One region of the Nocardioides sp. NPDC059952 genome, then DNA from elsewhere that is predicted to be linked to it. Evidence: predicted binding sites of a transcription regulator. Region 1 holds the regulator's gene; the other holds the start of a gene.
The links. The regulator HrcA, encoded in region 1, represses chaperone genes, less so after heat shock. The targets are predictions, from matches to a motif close to TTGGCACTCGNNNNNNNCGAGTGCCAA.
Positions count from the first base shown of each region.

Region 2: groL (chaperonin GroEL) is a predicted target of HrcA. The motif match lies at 3,401-3,427, and genes of this name have one in related genera.

Region 1 covers NZ_JBHWLY010000021.1:9,917-18,364, forward strand. The annotation lists gene ACFV9G_RS11960 (PhoH family protein) at 1-560, opposite strand, end outside; gene ACFV9G_RS11965 (winged helix DNA-binding domain-containing protein) at 658-1,710, opposite strand; gene ACFV9G_RS11970 (Gmad2 immunoglobulin-like domain-containing protein) at 1,726-2,187, opposite strand; gene ACFV9G_RS11975 (16S rRNA (uracil(1498)-N(3))-methyltransferase) at 2,263-3,006, opposite strand; gene dnaJ (molecular chaperone DnaJ) at 3,025-4,218, opposite strand; gene hrcA (heat-inducible transcriptional repressor HrcA) at 4,238-5,287, opposite strand; gene ACFV9G_RS11990 (hypothetical protein) at 5,487-5,759, shown strand; gene ACFV9G_RS11995 (DUF3097 domain-containing protein) at 5,779-6,627, shown strand; gene ACFV9G_RS12000 (PspC domain-containing protein) at 6,636-6,830, opposite strand; gene hemW (radical SAM family heme chaperone HemW) at 6,930-8,141, opposite strand; gene ACFV9G_RS12010 (GNAT family N-acetyltransferase) at 8,211-8,448, shown strand, end outside.
Region 2 covers NZ_JBHWLY010000004.1:40,235-48,682, forward strand. The annotation lists gene ACFV9G_RS02810 (Pls/PosA family non-ribosomal peptide synthetase) at 1-1,297, shown strand, start outside; gene ACFV9G_RS02815 (M1 family metallopeptidase) at 1,313-2,647, shown strand; gene ACFV9G_RS02820 (GNAT family N-acetyltransferase) at 2,839-3,360, shown strand; gene groL (chaperonin GroEL) at 3,557-5,191, shown strand; gene ACFV9G_RS02830 (alpha/beta fold hydrolase) at 5,299-6,339, shown strand; gene ACFV9G_RS02835 (hypothetical protein) at 6,642-7,217, shown strand; gene ACFV9G_RS02840 (NTP transferase domain-containing protein) at 7,220-7,759, shown strand; gene ACFV9G_RS02845 (AAA family ATPase) at 7,835-8,448, shown strand, end outside.

The DNA.
Region 1 (8,448 bases):
CCGGCCTCGACCGCGGGGCGGCTCAGGATGATCCGGTTGACCTGCTTGGACTGCAGCGCCTGGACCGCCTTGGCGACCGCAAGATAGGTCTTGCCGGTGCCTGCCGGGCCGATGCCGAAGGTGATCGTGTGCTTGTCGATCGCGTCGACATAGCGCTTCTGGTTGAGCGTCTTGGGACGGATGCTCCGGCCGCGGTTGGAGAGGATGTTGAGGCTGAGCACGTCGGCCGGCTTCTCCGTCGTGTCGGCCTGGAGCATGCCGATCACACGCTCGACCGTCTCGCCACTCACGCCCTGGCCGGTGCGGATGATCTGGACCAGCTCCTCCAGGACCCGCTCGATCATCGCGATCTCGCTCGGCTCGCCGTGGAGGGTGATCCGGTTGCCACGCACGTGCACGTCGGCGTCGAAGTGTGCCTCGATGATCCCGAGGTGCTCATCGGCCGGACCGAGGACGGTCACCATGTCGACGCTGTTCGGAACGACCACTGTGTGCTTGGTCGAGGTCGAGGTCGCCGTCGGAGCGGCGGTCGGGAGCGGACTTGGGTGTCGATCGGTCATGGATGCCCGGCAGGGCCCTTTCTGGTCACGAGGCTGATGCTCCCATGGTACGCGGGCCGCGGCCTTGGCTCCTACTGGATAGTTCGGCCCGCCCGCGTCAGCTGTTCAGCAGGATCTCGACGCGGGAGGTCTCTTCGGCGAGCTCGTCGCGCTCGTCGGGAGAGAGATCGCGGAGCAGCTTGACGACCTCGACCTTGCCGTCGACCGGCTTCCAGAGGCCGACGAGGTGGCCGCCGGCGATGATGACCGCGCCGCCACCCCCGATACCCCATTCCTTCCGGGTCCCCTTGGCGGTGATCCGCTCCCGGTCGGCGTGCGAGAGCCAGACGTTGTCGAACCGCCCCAGCAGCCGCACCGGGGCGTGCTCCTCGCCCGTGGCGAGCGGAGCGTCGGGGACGTCGTAGAGGGTCTTGCCGGCCTCGTCGCGGTAGGTCGCCAGCCCCTCGATCCGCTTGATCACCGGACCCAGTCGGGTCAACGACGACCAGGTGGTGATGTCTGCGGCGGTGGCCGGCCCGAAGGCGAGCAGGTAGCGACGTACGATCTCCGGCGCCAGCGTCGGGACGACATCGTCCACGGTCACCGGAGGCACGCCCGTCCAGCGCGGGAGCAGGTCGTAGACGAGCCCGCCCGAGCCCTTCCACAGCCCCCGCGGCGGCAGCTGGACCAGCGGCAGCTCGTTGCGCGCCCGCAGGCCGAGCGCCTTGGCCGGGACGCCGGGGAAGTGCTCGACCAGACCGGCCTCGAGGGCCGCGTTGGGCAGCGCCCCGAGAGCGAGTACGTCCTCGGCCGCCTCCACGAAACCCTCCAGCTGCGCCGCCGGGCGGACGATCTCGACCCGCTGGGTGTAGAAGTCATGGACCGGCTGGGTCCAGGCCCTGATCAGCGCCGCATCGGCGGCGGTGTGCATGTGGATCGTGGACCGCAGCGAGGAGAGCCGGACCAGCGCGCTCGACTCGAGCTGCGCGCTGAGCGCGTAGGGGTCGAACGACTCCAGCCGGGCGGCCAGCGCGAAGAACGGCGGCGACGTCTCCTGCGCCTGCAGGCCGACCAGATGCTCGATCATCTCGGCCGGGGTGAGAGAGGCCCGCGACAGCAGGTGCTGGCGGAGCAGGAGGGTCCGGTTGAGCTGCCGTTCGGTGAGGATCACGGTAGCGATGATCTCCTACTCGACGGTGATCCGTGCGCCGACTTCTTCAGAAGGCTTCCCCTCGCCGTCGGAGGTGTCGTCGGTGCGGGCGATGAAGAGGTACGTCCCGGGCTCGAGCTCGGAGACGTCGACTGTCGTCGTCCACGGATAGAGCTTGTCCATCCACCCCTCGGCGGTCGCGAACCCGTCCAGCACCGTCTCGCCGGTGGTGTCGCGGACCTCCCACGGCACGTTCGCCTCGTTCGAGTTGGCCTTGCCCGACGCCTCGAAGCTGTCGGAGACCGTCGCCCCCTCGGCCGGCGCCGCCAGCGTGATCAGAGCGGAGGTCCGTGGCAGCGTCGACGGCTCCTCGGACGGCTGGGTCGAGACCTCGGGGTCCTCGGCGACGGCATCGTCGCTGCCGCACCCACCGGCCAGTACGCCGCAGAGAGCAAGAGCGATGATGGCGCCCGCCGGACGCGTACGTGTGCTCCTCATGCCTCCATACTCACCCGGCGCCCCCGAAGGACGAACCCACCACGCCGAGCAGTCGGCGGTCAATCGGCCGGCCGGTCAGTCCCAGCGGCGGGTGCGGGCCAGCAGGGCGGCAGCGGCGGCGACGCCGGCGGTGGAGGTGCGCAGGACCTCGGCGCCGAGGCGGATGGTGGTGGCGCCGGCCTTCTCGAACTGGGCGATCTCGTCCTCCGTGAGGCCGCCCTCGGGGCCGACCACGACGAGGATGGTGCCCTCGTCGACGACAGGGACGGCCCCGAGCGGGAGGGTGCCCTCCTCGTGGAGCACGACGGCGACGTCGGCCGCCTCGATCTTGGCCACGACGGCGTCGGTGGTGGCCAGCGGCTCGACCTCGGGGTGCCACAGCCGGCGGGACTGCTTGGCGGCCTCCCGAGCGGTGGCTCGCCAGCGGGCGAGGGACTTGACCGCGCGCTCGCCCTTCCAGACGGCGACCGAGCGGGTCGCTGCCCACGGGACGATGCTGGCGGCGCCGATCTCGGTGAGCATCTCGACGGCGAGCTCGCCGCGGTCGCCCTTGGGGAGCGCCTGGACGACCGTCAGCGCGGGCTCGGGCGGCGCGTCGCCGAGGATGACGTCCTCGACACGTACGGTCATCGACTTCTTGGTGGTCTGCGTGATCGTGCCGGTGACGCCCTCGCCCGCGCCGTCGGTGAGCACGACCTCCTCGCCCACCCGGAGGCGGCGTACGACGACCGCGTGGTGGCCCTCGTCGCCGCTCACCTCGATGTCGTCGCCGACGCGGGTGCCGACGAGCGACTCGACGAGGTGAACGGGAAGGGTCATGTCAGCTCCGTGCCTGTCTCAGTGCCCGTTGAGGGTGTCCTTGAACCAGGAGAAGACGCCGCCCTTGTGGGCCGCCTTGAGCTGGCCCTGGACGGACTCCTCACCGCGCAGCTCGGCGAGCTGGCGCAGCAGCGCCTCCTGCTCGAGGTCGAGCTTGGTGGGGGTCTCCACGTTGATGGTCACGATGAGGTCGCCACGACCGCCCCGCAGACCGGGCACACCGCGGCCACGCAGGACGTGGTCGGTGCCGGACTGGGTGCCGGCCTTGAGGTCGATGTGGATCGAGGCGTCCTCGGGGTCGATCTGGTCGACGCCCTCGCCGACGAGGTCGGCCTCCAGCGTCGGCAGGTTGAGCGTGGTGCCGAGCGCGGCCGCGGTCATCGGCACCTTCGCGGTGCAGTGCAGGTCGTTGCCCCGGCGCGTGAAGGTGGCGTGCTTGGCGACGTGGATCTCGACGTAGAGGTCGCCGGCGGGGCCGCCGCCGGGGCCGATCTCACCCTGCTCGGCGAGCTGCACCCGGGTGCCGTCGTCGACGCCCGGCGGGATCTTGACGGTCAGGGTGCGGTGGGAGCGCACCCGGCCCTCGCCGCTGCAGTCGCGGCACGGGTCGGGGATGACGGTGCCGAAGCCGTTGCAGGCGCTGCACGGACGCAGCGTACGGATCTCGCCCAGGAAGGAGCGCTGCACGACCGCGACCTCGCCCTGGCCGTGGCAGGTCTCGCACGGGACCGGGTGGGAGCCCTCCGCGGCCCCCTCGCCGCCACAGGTGTCACAGACGACCGCGGTGTCGACCTTGAGGTCGCGGGTGACGCCGAAGGCCGCCTCGGCCAGGTCGATGTCAAGACGGATCAGGGCGTCTTGCCCGCGACGTACGCGCGGACGGGGCCCACGCCCCGCGCCGCCGGTGCCGGCACCGGCGCCGCCGAAGAAGGCGTCCATGATGTCGGTGAACGAGAAGCCCGCGCCCTGTGCGCCGAACCCGCCCGCGAACGGGTCGCCACCGCGGTCGTACGCAGCCCGCTTCTGCGGGTCGCTCAGCACCTCGTAGGCGTGGGAGATCTCCTTGAACTTCTCCTGCGACTCGGCGTCGGGGTTGACGTCCGGGTGGTACTGGCGCGCCAGCTTCCGGTAGGCCTTCTTGATCGTTGCGTCGTCGGCGTCCTTGTCGACACCGAGGAGCTCATAGGGGTCCAACGTCGGTCTTCCTGCCATCGAAGTTCGTTGCTCTTTCTTAAGCCTCGTCGAGGATCCGGGAGAGGTAGCGCGCCACCGCGCGCACCGCCGCCATGGATCCGGGGTAGTCCATCCGGGTCGGCCCGACCACGCCGAGCGTGGCCAGCGCCTCGTCGCCGGGTCCGTAGCCGGTCGCGACCACGCTGGTCTGCGACAGCTCCTGGTAGGGGCCCTCGGCGCCGATCCGCACCGTGACCAGCCCGCCCGCGGTCGCCTCGCCCATCAGCTTGAGCAGGACGACGTGCTCCTCCAGGGCCTCCAGGAGCGGGCGTACGGCAGTGTCGAAGCTGTCACCGAAGCGGGCCAGGTTGCTGGTGCCGCCGATCGAGATCCGCTCGTCGGAGCGGTGGTCGTTCATCGCCTCGATCAGAGCCTCTGCCACGGCGGCCGCGAGCCCATCCTTCAATGTATCCGTCTGCGGGCCGTCGACGGGCGCATCGGCCGGCCGGGCGATCGTGCGCAGCGCCTCCCCGGCCTCGGCGATGACGGCACCGACGACCGCGGTGTTGATCCGCGCGCGCAGCATAGCCAGGGTCTCCTCGGAGACCTCTTCGGCGACCTCGAGCAGTCGCTGCTCGACCCGGCCGGTGCTGAGGATGAGCACGAGGAGGAGCCTGGTCGGGGCCAGTGCGACCAGCTCGACGTGGCGGACGGTCGAGCGGCTCAGGGTCGGGTACTGCACGACCGCGACCTGGCGGGTCAGCTGGGAGAGCAACCGGGTGGAGCGGCTGACGACGTCGTCGAGGTCGACCGCGCCGTCGAGGAAGCCGGCGATCGCCCGCTTCTCGGCCGCGGTCATCGGCTTGACAGTGGTCAGCCGGTCGACGAAGAGCCGGTAGCCCTTGTCGGTGGGCACCCGGCCGGCGCTGGTGTGGGGGGCGGTGATGTAGCCCTCCTCCTCCAGCGCGGCCATGTCGTTGCGTACCGTCGCCGGGGAGACACCCAGACCGTGACGCTCCACGAGCGCCTTGGAGCCGACCGGCTCCTCGGTCTTCACATAGTCCTCGACGATCGCCCGGAGGACGGAGAGCCTGCGTTCGTTCTGCATCTGCGCCCTCCTGTCGTCCTGGCTGCCTGGCACTCATTCCGTGCGAGTGCCAATCCTACCGGTTCGGGTCACAGGAACCAGTTTCCGGTGGCCGCTCCACTCTGTGGAACGGGTTACTTCTCTCGCCATCGAGATAGCCTTAGGTTAGGCTGACCTTAGAGTCATTCGCTGCACTGCTTCCGCCCCACTGGAGAGTCCTATGATCGCCGACGATCTGCTGGTCCGCATCACGGCCCACGCCAACGACGAGCACCAGGCGGACCTGTGCCGCTCGCTCTCGGCACGGCTCGGGCTGCGACCGCGCCACATCGTGGGCGTACGTCTCTCCGACCTCACCGCCGAGAGCGTCGACGTCTCCTGGATCACGCTCGACGGCGGCCACCACGTGACCTTCCGGTTCCCGGAGACGGCAGCGACGCCGGACGAGGTTCTCGAGCAGCTCGGGCGCGTGCTCACCGGTTCTCGCTGCTGACTCCACTACCGTTCTCCGGATGAGCGATCGCTACGGCTCCGACGTCCTGGCCGGCGACTGGAAGAAGCCCAAGCACGGGCGTGCCGTCGAGACCCCGGCGGAGCTGGGCGCGGTGGTCGAGGAGATCGAGACCGATTTCGTCGGCGAGATCGTCCGGATCGACCGTGACCTGCACACGCTGACCCTGGAGGACCGGAAGGGCAAGCGGCGTACGTTCCCGCTCGGGCCGGGCTTCTGGCTCGAGGGCAAGCCGGTCATCCTCACTCCCCCGGTGACCCGCACGGCACCGGCGAAGCCGACCCGCACCGCGTCGGGCTCGGTGGCCGTGGACAAGGTCAAGGCCCGGGTCGCGCGCGAGTCGCGAATCTTCGTCGAGGGGCGTCACGACGCCGAGCTGGTCGAGAAGATCTGGGGCGACGACCTGCGGATCGAGGGCGTCGTCGTCGAATACCTGGGCGGTGTCGACGACCTCGCCGACCACCTGGTCGACTTCCGTCCCAGCCGCGAGCGGCGGGTCGGGGTGCTCGTCGACCACCTGGTCAAAGGCTCCAAGGAGGCCCGGATCGCGGAGTCGATCCGGCGCTCCAAGGTCGGCGAGCACGTGCTGATCGTCGGTCACCCGTTCATCGACGTGTGGCAGGCGGTCAAGCCGGCCAGGCTCGGGCTCGAGGCCTGGCCGAACGTGCCGCGCTCGATCGAGTGGAAGAAGGGCATCTGCCAGCACATGGGCTGGCCCCACCGCGATCAGGCCGACATCGCTCGGGCCTGGAAGCACATCCTCGGGCGGGTGAACTCCTTCGGCGACCTGGAGCCCGCCCTGCTCGGGCGGGTCGAGGAGCTGATCGACTTCGTGACCGAGCCCGTCTGAGCCTGTCGTCAGTAGGCCGACCGCTTCGGCATGATGATCCACAGCACGATGTAGACGATGAACTGCGGTCCGGGGAGCAGGCAGGAGATCACGAACGCCAGCCGGATCAGGTTCGAGTTGATACCGAAACGGGCGCCGAGACCGCCGCAGACGCCGGCGATCCATTTGTCGTTGCTGGGACGGGAAAGAGTTGTGGTTGCCATAGCTCCACTCTCCCCTGTCGGGCGCTCTTTACCAATCAGGATCACCCCTGATCCTTCGGTCAGGACCAAGGTCCCGGACTCAGGGATGCTCAGGGCTCCTCAGGGGAGCAGGTCTCGGACCACGGCGTCGGCGAGGAGTCTGCCGGTCTCGGTGAGGAGGATCGTGTCGTCGGCGACGGTGACCAGACCGCGGCGCACCTGCTCCGGAAGAGCGGCGCGGCCCTCGTCGTCGAGGGCGTCTGCCGGGAGGCCGTCGGCGAGTCTCAGCTCGAGCAGGACGCGCTCGACCCGCCGGTCCTCCTCGGCCAGGATCTCGCGGGCGTGCGCGGGACTCTGGTTGCTGCCGATGCGGTCCGCGTACGCCTTGGGGTGCTTGACGTTCCACCACCGGGTGCCGCCGACGTGGCTGTGGGCGCCGGGGCCGACGCCCCACCAGTCGCCGCCCTGCCAGTAGAGCATGTTGTGACGGCATCGCTGGGACTCGTCGGTGGCCCAGTTGGAGACCTCGTACCAGGTCAGACCGTGCTTTCGGAGGGCGGCGTCGGCCAGCTCGTACTTGTCGGCGAGGTCGTCCTCGTCGGGCATCTCGAGCTCGCCCCTGCGGACCCGCCGGGCCAGCGCGGTGCCGTCCTCGACGATGAGGGAGTAGGCCGAGATGTGGTCGGGCTCGCTGGCCAGCGCGGCCTCCAGGCTGGTCCGCCAGTCGTCGACCGACTCACCCGGGGTGCCGTAGATGAGGTCGAGGGAGACCTGCTCGAAGCCCGCCTCGCGGGCCCATTCCACGACCATCGGGACCCGCTCGGGGTCGTGGGTGCGGTCGAGGGTCTCGAGCACGTGGGGAACGGCCGACTGCATGCCGAAGCTGAGCCGGGTGAAGCCGCCCTCGCGCAGGGTGCGCAGGTAGTCCAGGTCGACGGAGTCGGGGTTGGCCTCCGTCGTCACCTCGACGTCGTGGGCGAGGCCGAACCCGTCCTTGATCGCTGTCAGGATGCCGGTCAGGTCCTGGGCCGGGAGGAGGGTCGGGGTGCCGCCGCCGAAGAAGACGGTGTCCACCTTCTTGTCACGCTCACCCAGCACCCGGCGCGCCAGCCTGACCTCCTCGATGGCCTGGTCGGCGTACGTCTGCCGGCTCACCCCGGGGCCCAGCTCGATCGCGGTGTAGGTGTTGAAGTCGCAGTAGCCGCATCTGACCGTGCAGAACGGGACGTGGACGTAGAAGCCCAGGCCCTTCTCCCCCAGCGTGCTCAGCGATTCGGCCGGCAGTGACCCGTCGGTGGGGGCGGGGTCGCCGGGAGGCAGAGCGGAAGGCACCCCTCCATTATCGATCCACCTGTCGAAAAGGGTTAACCGTGACTGGGGCCGTGGTGGGAAAATTCCGGGGTGTCCGTCTCGCAGCCTGATCTTCTTCTCGACGATGTTCTCGACAACCCGGTCTGGCACTCGCTGACCGGTGCGCACGCCCCGCTCGCCGAGGGCTCGGGGCTCGCTCGTCGCTACCGTCCCGACGTCTCGCCCTTCGCTGCCGTCTCCGACCCGGGTTCGGCTCAGGCATGGCGCGACCTGGCCGCAGCGGTCGGACCCGGTGGCACCGCGTTGATCACCGGAGCCGCCGGTGTCT
Region 2 (8,448 bases), on a different contig from region 1:
CGGGGTCCCGACGTCCTACGCCGACATCGGCCCGCTGCTCGCCTGGAGCCCGGCCGCGGTCGTGGCCGGGTTCCTCACCCTGACCGCGCTGGTCTGGGCCGTGGTCCGGCTCGCCGGTCTGGCGATCAGGCCCGGCGTACATCCTGTACGCAGCCTGGGCGGCGTCGCGGTCTGGTCGACGATGCAGGTGCTCGACGAGGCCCGCACCTGGCTCTTCCCGCTCTACTCCTCGACGCTGACGCCGTTGTGGCTGCGGGCGCTCGGCGCCAAGATCGGCAAGCACGTCGAGGCCTCGACGGTGCTGATGATCCCCGGCCTGACGCAGGTCAACGACCAGAGCTTCCTGGCCGACGACACCCTGATCGGCGGCTACGAGCTCGGCGGAGGCTGGCTGCGGGTCGAGCGGGTGAAGATCGGCAAGCGGGCCTTCGTCGGCAACTCCGGCATGGCGGCGCCCGGTCGCAAGGTGCCGAAGGCGTCCCTGGTCGCCGTGCTCAGCGCCGCCCCGCGCCGCAAGCGTGCGCAGAAGGGGGAGAGCTGGCTCGGTTCGCCGCCGGCTCCGCTGCGCCGGGCGGCCGGCGAGACCGACTCGGGGCGCACCTACGACCCGCCGGCCGGGCTCAAGGTCGCCCGGGCCCTCGTCGAGCTGGCCCGGCTGGTGCCGCAGACGCTCGCGGTGCTGCTCTACGCCGGGGTGGCCCATGTGCTCGTCAGGATCTGGGACGCCGTGGACCTGTGGCTCGCGATCCTGGTCGCCGGGCCGGTGCTCGCCGCCGCCGGAGCGGTCGCCGCCGGCATCACGGTGGCGGCGAAGTGGCTGCTCGTGGGCCGCATCCGGGCAGGCTCGCACCCGCTGTGGAGCTGGTTCGTGTGGGCCAACGAGCTGGCCGACACCTTCGTCGAGGTGCTCGCCGCGCCCTGGTTCACCGGGGCCGTCTCCGGCACGCCGGTGCTCAACCTCTGGTTCCGGGCGCTCGGCGCGAGGATCGGCCGCGGCGTGTGGATCGAGACCCACTGGCTCCCCGAGACCGACCTCGTCGAGCTCGGCGACGGAGCCACCGTCAACTCCGGCACGGTCGTGCAGACCCACCTGTTCCACGACCGCGTCCTGGCCCTCGACGAGGTCGTGCTCCGGCGCGGCGCCACGCTCGGGCCGAACTCGGTGATCCTGCCCGCCGCGGCCATCGGCCGGCATGCGGTCGTGGGACCGGTCTCGCTGGTGATGCGCGGGGAGAGCCTGCCGGACAAGACCCTGTGGATCGGCAACCCGATCGGTCCCTGGGACCAGGCCGGCTGAGCGGATGCCTCTACCATGACCGCCGTGCCGAAGCTCCCCACAGCGGACCCCTACCTCGCAGGTCACGGGGACCTGTCGTGGAGCGCGACCCACTACGACCTCGAGCTCACCTACGACCTGGTCGGCAACCGGCTCGCGGGCACGGCGACGATCCGCGCGGTCGCCGTCGAGGACCTCAGCCGCGTCGTCCTCGACCTCGCCCACCTGCGGGTGCAGAAGGTCGCGATCGACGGCCGCCCACCGGCCAAGTGGTCCCACCACGACCACCGCCTGGTGCTGAACCTCCGCTCGCGGATCGCGGCCGGCGAGGAGTTCGTGGTCACGGTCCGATACGCCGGCAAGCCCCGTCCGGTGGTGCTCTCCCATCACGGCGACGCCGGCTGGGAGGAGCTCGACGACGGTGTCATCGTCGCAGGTCAGCCGCATGGTGCGCCGACCTGGTTCCCGTGCAACGACCGCCCTTCCGACAAGGCCCGCTACGCGATCAGCGTGACCACCGCGCCGGGCTATGCGGTCGTCTCCAACGGCGAGCTGACCTCCCGCGTACGCCGCGGCAGCGGGGAGACCTGGCGCTACTGGCAGGCCGAGCCGATGGCGACCTATCTCGCCACGGTGCAGATCGGGCGCTACCGGGTCGTCGACATCGCGCCGACCGAAGGGCCGGGCGGACGGGTGCCGATCCGGGCCGCGTACCCGGTCGACGCCACCGCCGGGTTCGAGGCGTCCTTCGGGCGCCAGCGGGAGATGATGGCCTACTTCACCTCCGTCTTCGGTCCCTACCCGTTCGACTCCTACTCCGTCGTGGTCACCGACGACGAGCTCGAGATCCCCCTCGAGTCGCAGTCGCTGTCGACCTTCGGACGCAACCACCTCACCGGCGAGTGGTCGGACGTACGCCTCGTGGCCCATGAGCTCGCCCACCAGTGGTTCGGCAACGCGGTGACCCTGCGCGAGTGGCGCGACATCTGGCTCCACGAAGGTTTCGCCTGTTACAGCGAGTGGCTGTGGTCCGACGCCTCGGGGGGCCGCTCCTGCGGCGAGCACGCCCGTCACCACCACCGTCGGCTCTCCGCCCTGGCGCAGGATCTGGTCCTCGCCGACCCCGGTCCCGCGGACATGTTCGACGACCGCGTCTACAAGCGTGGAGCACTCACCCTGCACGCGCTGCGCCGCACCGTCGGCGACGAGGCCTTCTTCGAGATCCTGCGCACCTGGGTGGCCCGGCACAGCGGCGGATCGGTCGTCACCGCCGACTTCGAGGCCCTCGCGGCCGAGGTCAGCGGCCGAGACCTCACCGCGCTCTTCGACGCCTGGCTGCGCCGGCCCGCGCTGCCGGATCTACCCGCCTGAAGACAGCCGCGCCGCCGGTCGAGCCGTTTCCCCGCTGGTCGAGCCGGATTCGTGAGGAACGAACGAATCCGTGTCGAGACCAACACGGTCGTCTGTCGCGATCGATGGGACTGTGTTGGTCTCGACACGCTCGGCCGCAGGCGGCCTCACGGCTCGACCAGCGGGCGCTGACCCCGGCTATCCTCGGCGACGTGCCTGAGCTGACCTTCCGTGACGCGACCTTTTCCGACGTGGAGGCCCTGGTCGGGCTGATCGAGTCCGCCTACCGCGGCGACGCCTCCCGGGCCGGCTGGACCACCGAGGCCGATCTGCTCGCCGGCCAGCGGACGGACCCCGAGGGCGTACGCGAGGTGATCACCGCACCCGGCTCCCGGCTCCTGGTCGTCGAGCGTGCCGGCGAGATCGTCGCCTGTTGCCAGCTGCAGAAGCGCGAGGCGTACGTCTATTTCGGCATGTTCTCCGTCTCGCCGGCGTTGCAGGGCGCCGGTGTCGGGAAGGCCGTGATCGCCGAGGCCGAGCGGATCGCGCAGGCGTGGGGCGCGGCCGAGATCCGGATGACTGTGATCCGCCAGCGCGAGGACCTGATCGCGTTCTACGAGCGGCGGGGGTTCCGGCGTACCGGGCGTTTGGAGCCGTTCCCCTACGGCGACGAGCGTTTCGGGCTGCCGCTGCGGGACGATCTGGAGTTCGCCGAACTCGCCAAGCCGGTCTGAGTTTTCTTGCACTCTCGGGGGTCGAGTGCTAAACATGAGGCTGGCACTCTTACCATGAGAGTGACAATAACCGGACCGGTGACGTTGAGGCGTCGCGAGCGGCAGGGAAGGGTTCTGCCGGGAGTGGCGTCGTCCGTCGCGGGCAGCCCATCGGACCGGATCCAACGAACTTCCCAAGTGAAGGATCGCAGGAGCAATGCCGAAGCTCATCGCTTTCAACGAGGAGGCCCGTCGGGGTCTGGAGAAGGGTCTCAACACCCTCGCCGACGCCGTCAAGGTCACCCTCGGTCCCAAGGGCCGCAACGTCGTGCTCGAGAAGAAGTGGGGTGCCCCCACGATCACCAACGATGGTGTTTCCATCGCCAAGGAGATCGAGCTCGAGGACCCCTACGAGAAGATCGGTGCCGAGCTGGTCAAGGAGGTCGCGAAGAAGACCGACGACGTCGCCGGTGACGGCACGACGACCGCGACCGTTCTCGCCCAGGCGCTGGTCCGCGAGGGCCTGCGCAACGTCGCCGCGGGTGCCAACCCGGCCGGCCTCAAGCGCGGCATCGAGGCGGCCGTCGACGCCGTCTCCGAGCAGCTGCTCGCCCAGGCCAAGGACATCGAGACCAAGGAGCAGATCGCTGCTACCGCCTCGATCTCCGCTGCTGACACCACCGTCGGCGAGATCATCGCCGAGGCGATGGACAAGGTCGGCAAGGAAGGCGTCATCACCGTCGAGGAGTCGAACACCTTCGGGCTCGACCTCGAGCTGACCGAGGGTATGCGCTTCGACAAGGGCTACATCTCGGCCTACTTCGTGACCGACCCGGAGCGTATGGAGACCGTCCTCGACGACCCGTACATCCTGATCGTCAACTCGAAGATCTCCAGCGTCAAGGACCTGATCCCGGTCCTGGAGAAGGTCATGCAGACCGGCAAGCCGCTGGTCATCCTGGCCGAGGACGTCGACGGCGAGGCTCTCTCGACGCTGGTCGTCAACAAGATCAAGGGCACCTTCAAGTCCGTCGCCGTCAAGGCACCGGGCTTCGGTGACCGCCGCAAGGCCATGCTGCAGGACATCGCGATCCTCACCGGTGGTCAGGTCATCTCCGAGGAGGTCGGCCTCTCCCTGGAGACCGCCGGCATCGAGCTGCTCGGCCAGGCCCGCAAGGTCGTCATCACCAAGGACGAGACCACCATCGTCGAGGGTTCGGGCGACCAGGGTCAGATCGAGGGCCGGGTCAACCAGATCCGCGCCGAGATCGAGAAGTCGGACTCCGACTACGACCGCGAGAAGCTCCAGGAGCGCCTCGCCAAGCTGGCCGGCGGCGTGGCCGTCATCAAGGTCGGCGCGGCCACCGAGGTCGAGCTCAAGGAGCGCAAGCACCGCATCGAGGACGCCGTCCGCAACGCCAAGGCTGCTGTCGAGGAGGGCATCCTCGCCGGCGGTGGTGTCGCGCTGATCCAGGCCGCCGCTGCTGCCTTCGAGAAGCTCGAGCTCGACGGCGACGAGGCCACCGGTGCCTCGATCGTCAAGGCCGCCATCTCGGCGCCGCTGAAGCAGATCGCCATCAACGCCGGCCTCGAGGGCGGCGTCGTGGCGGAGAAGGTCGCCGGCCTCCCGCAGGGTCACGGCCTCAACGCCGCCACGGGCGAGTACGTCGACCTGCTGGCCGCGGGCATCATCGACCCGGCCAAGGTGACCCGCTCGGCGCTGCAGAACGCCGCGTCGATCGCCGCGCTGTTCCTCACCACCGAGGCCGTCGTGGCCGACAAGCCGGAGAAGGCCGCCGCTGGTGGCGACCCGACCGGTGGCATGGGTGACATGGGCGGCATGGGCTTCTGAGCCTGTTTCGCTAGCTTCACCAAGAGGGCCTCTCCTTCGGGAGGGGCCCTCTTGCGTTTCGAAGGAACCGCCCGCCGACCGAGGACCACCGGGCTACGCTCGACGTCATGGCCCCGAAGGCGATCCCGGCGCTGGCGATCTCGGCCGTGCTCCTCGCCGGATGCGGCGGGGAGCCCGCCGCCGCGCCGCCGTCCCGGACCACGACCCCAGGGACACCGGAGTCGACGTCGGCCACACCGGCCCCCTCGCCGAGCCCGTCGGAGACATTGCCACCGGTGACCGACAAGGTCTCGCTCCCGCAGCTGATGCGGGAGGACTTCCCCGGTGGCGAGGTGAAGGTGCTGCGGGAGTCGGGCAGCACGGATGCCTATCGGCGCTTCGAGGTCAACTACCCGAGCGGCCGGCTGACGATCACCGGCGTGCTCTTCCGTCCGCGAGGCGCCGGCCCGTTCCCCGGAGTCGTCTTCGCGCACGGCCACATCGACACCGACATCTACGTCACCGGGCAGGGGCTGCGGCGCGAGCAGGACCGGCTGGCCCGCGAGGGCTACGTCGTCCTGCACACCGACTACCGCGGCCACGCCGGCTCCTCGCCGATCCCGGAAGGAACCGAGGAGGACGAGAGCCGCCTCGGCTACACGCGGGACACCATCAACGCCGTCCAGGCGATGAAGCGACTTCCGTACGTCGACCCCGACCGCACCGCGCTGCTCGGCCGCTCGATGGGCGGGGGAGTGGTGATGAACGCGCTCGTCGCTCAGCCGGGGCTGGTGCGGGCCGGGGTGGCGTACGCGTCGGTCTCCTCCGACATCGTCGACAACATCAACCGGTGGGCGGTGCCGTCGCGACCCGACGAGGTGGCCAGGCTCTACCGGCAGTACGGCGACCCCGAGACGGAGCCGGAGTTCTGGGACGGGCTGTCGGCGCGGACGTACTTCGACCGCATCGAGGTCCCGCTCCAGATGCATCACGGGACCAACGACGAGTCCTGCCCGATCAGGTGGGCCTACACCACCCGGGACCTGCTGGAGAGCGCGGGCGTACGCCAGCGGCTGTGGGTCTACCCCGGAGAGCAGCACGCCTTCGGGCCGCAGTGGGATCTCTCGATCCGGCGGGTCATCGGGTTCCTCGATCGCCATCTGGCATGACCTGATCGGACGATGAGGACGGGTCCAGCGGTCCCATCCTTTTGGGGACTTTCGACACTGTCTCGACAACAGCTCGGTAACGCAACATTGGTGCTCCACACAGTGGCCGACTGCGGGGAAGCGTCTGGATCTGGGGGGCTTTGAAGCCCAAGGGAATATCCGGGTGAGGTTCTGCAGCGGCGGGCGGGGTCAGGGCTCTTCGAAGCCAGGGCCCCGCCTGCGTGTGTCAACGTGCGTGTGTCAACGGGCGGGGCTCCAGAGGGGTCCACGGATGGCACCCAGCGATGAGGCATGATGTTGGCATGAGCGAGCGCCAGCGAGCGACAACAGGTCTCAGGCCGCCGCGGTCACCGTGGCGTTGGGTCGCGGCCGTGGTCGCCGCCGCGGTCGTGCTCGTCGCCATCGTCGCCTCCTTCGGCCTCCTCAGCGCCGACGACTCTGCTGAGGACCCGGAGGCCGCACCTCCCTCGCCGACCGCGACGGTCACCGAGACCGCGCCGGTCCCCTCGTCGTCCGCTCCGGCGGAAGGTGCGGGGGCGACCGAGCTGACCGTCGTGGCGGACGCCGCCCGGTGCATCCCGCCGACCTCGAAGTGGCTCTCCCAGAACGCCGCGCTGGCCTTCGAGGGCACCGCGGAGAGCGTGAGCGAGAGCGAGGCCGTGCTGCGGGTGAAGACGTGGATGTACGCCGACGGCGTCGGTGGCACCGACACCGTCCGGATCATCCTGCCCGCGCCGAGCACGATCCCGATGCCCGAGTTCGAGAAGGGCAAGACCTATCTGGTCGCGGCCAAGGGCGATGCCAAGGTCATCGGCTGTGGCTACAGCGACGTCAAGGCCGCGAAGCTGCAGAAGCTCTACACCGCCGCGTTCAAGTGACGATGATCGCCGGCCTGCTCCTGGCCGCCGGCGCCGGGCGGCGGATGGGCATGCCCAAGGCGCTGGTCGACGACTGGCTGGTCCGGTCGGTCGAGGTGCTGCGCGAGGGCGGCTGCGACGAGGTGCTCGTCGTGCTCGGCGCCGCCGCCGAAGAGGCCCGAGCGCGGCTCCCGGAGGGGCAGCGGGTCGTCGTCGCCGAGGACTGGGACGACGGGATGGGGGCCTCGCTGCAGGCCGGCCTTGCGGCTCTAGGACCTGACGCCGAGGCTGCGCTGGTTCATCTCGTCGATCTGCCCGACGTCGGGGCCGATGTGGTGGCCCGAGTGGTCTCGGCCGGCTCGGCAGGCTCGGCCGGCGGGCTGGCACGAGCGGCGTACGCCGGGGTTCCGGGCCATCCGGTGCTGATCGGGCGCGACCACTGGGCGGGGGTCATCGAGGCCGCCGTCGGGGACCAAGGGGCTCGGAGCTACCTGAAGACCCACGACGTACGCCTGGTGGAGTGCGGCGACCTCGCCGGAGGGGACGACGTCGACCGCCGCTGAAACCGACGGCACGTTCGTACCCTCCTATGAGGTTGTCCAACCCTGAGCCAACGCTTCGCGTTCTAGGCTCAGGTCATGGACCTGACGCCCCAGGAGATCGCCGACCGCCTGGCGGCGACCGGATACCTGGCCGACCCGGAGCTGGCGACGGTGACGTTCCTCGGGCTGAAGATGCAGCGGCCGCTGCTGCTCGAGGGTGAACCGGGGACCGGGAAGACCGCGCTCGCGGAGGCGGTCGCCGAGGCGCTCGACCTGCCGCTGGTGAGGCTGCAGTGCTACGAGGGGATCGACGCGACCCAGGCGCTCTACGACTGGGACTTCGCTCGCCAGATCCTGCACCTGCGCGCCCTCGAGGCGGCCGGTGGCGCGGGAGAGGTGGAGGAGGCCGAGAAGTCCCTCTACGACGAGCGGTTCCTGCTGGCCCGCCCGGTGCTGGCCGCGCTGCGCCAGGCGCCATCGGTGCTGCTCGTCGACGAGGTCGACCGGGCCGATGACGAGTTCGAGGCGTTCCTGCTCGAGGTGCTGTCCACCTACCAGGTGACCATCCCGGAGTTCGGGACCGTCGCGGCAACAGTCCCACCGGTCGTCGTCCTCACCTCCAACCGCACCCGCGAGCTCCACGACGCCCTCAAGCGCCGCTGCCTCTACCACTGGATCGACCACCCGGGCCTGGCCCGCGAGATCGAGAT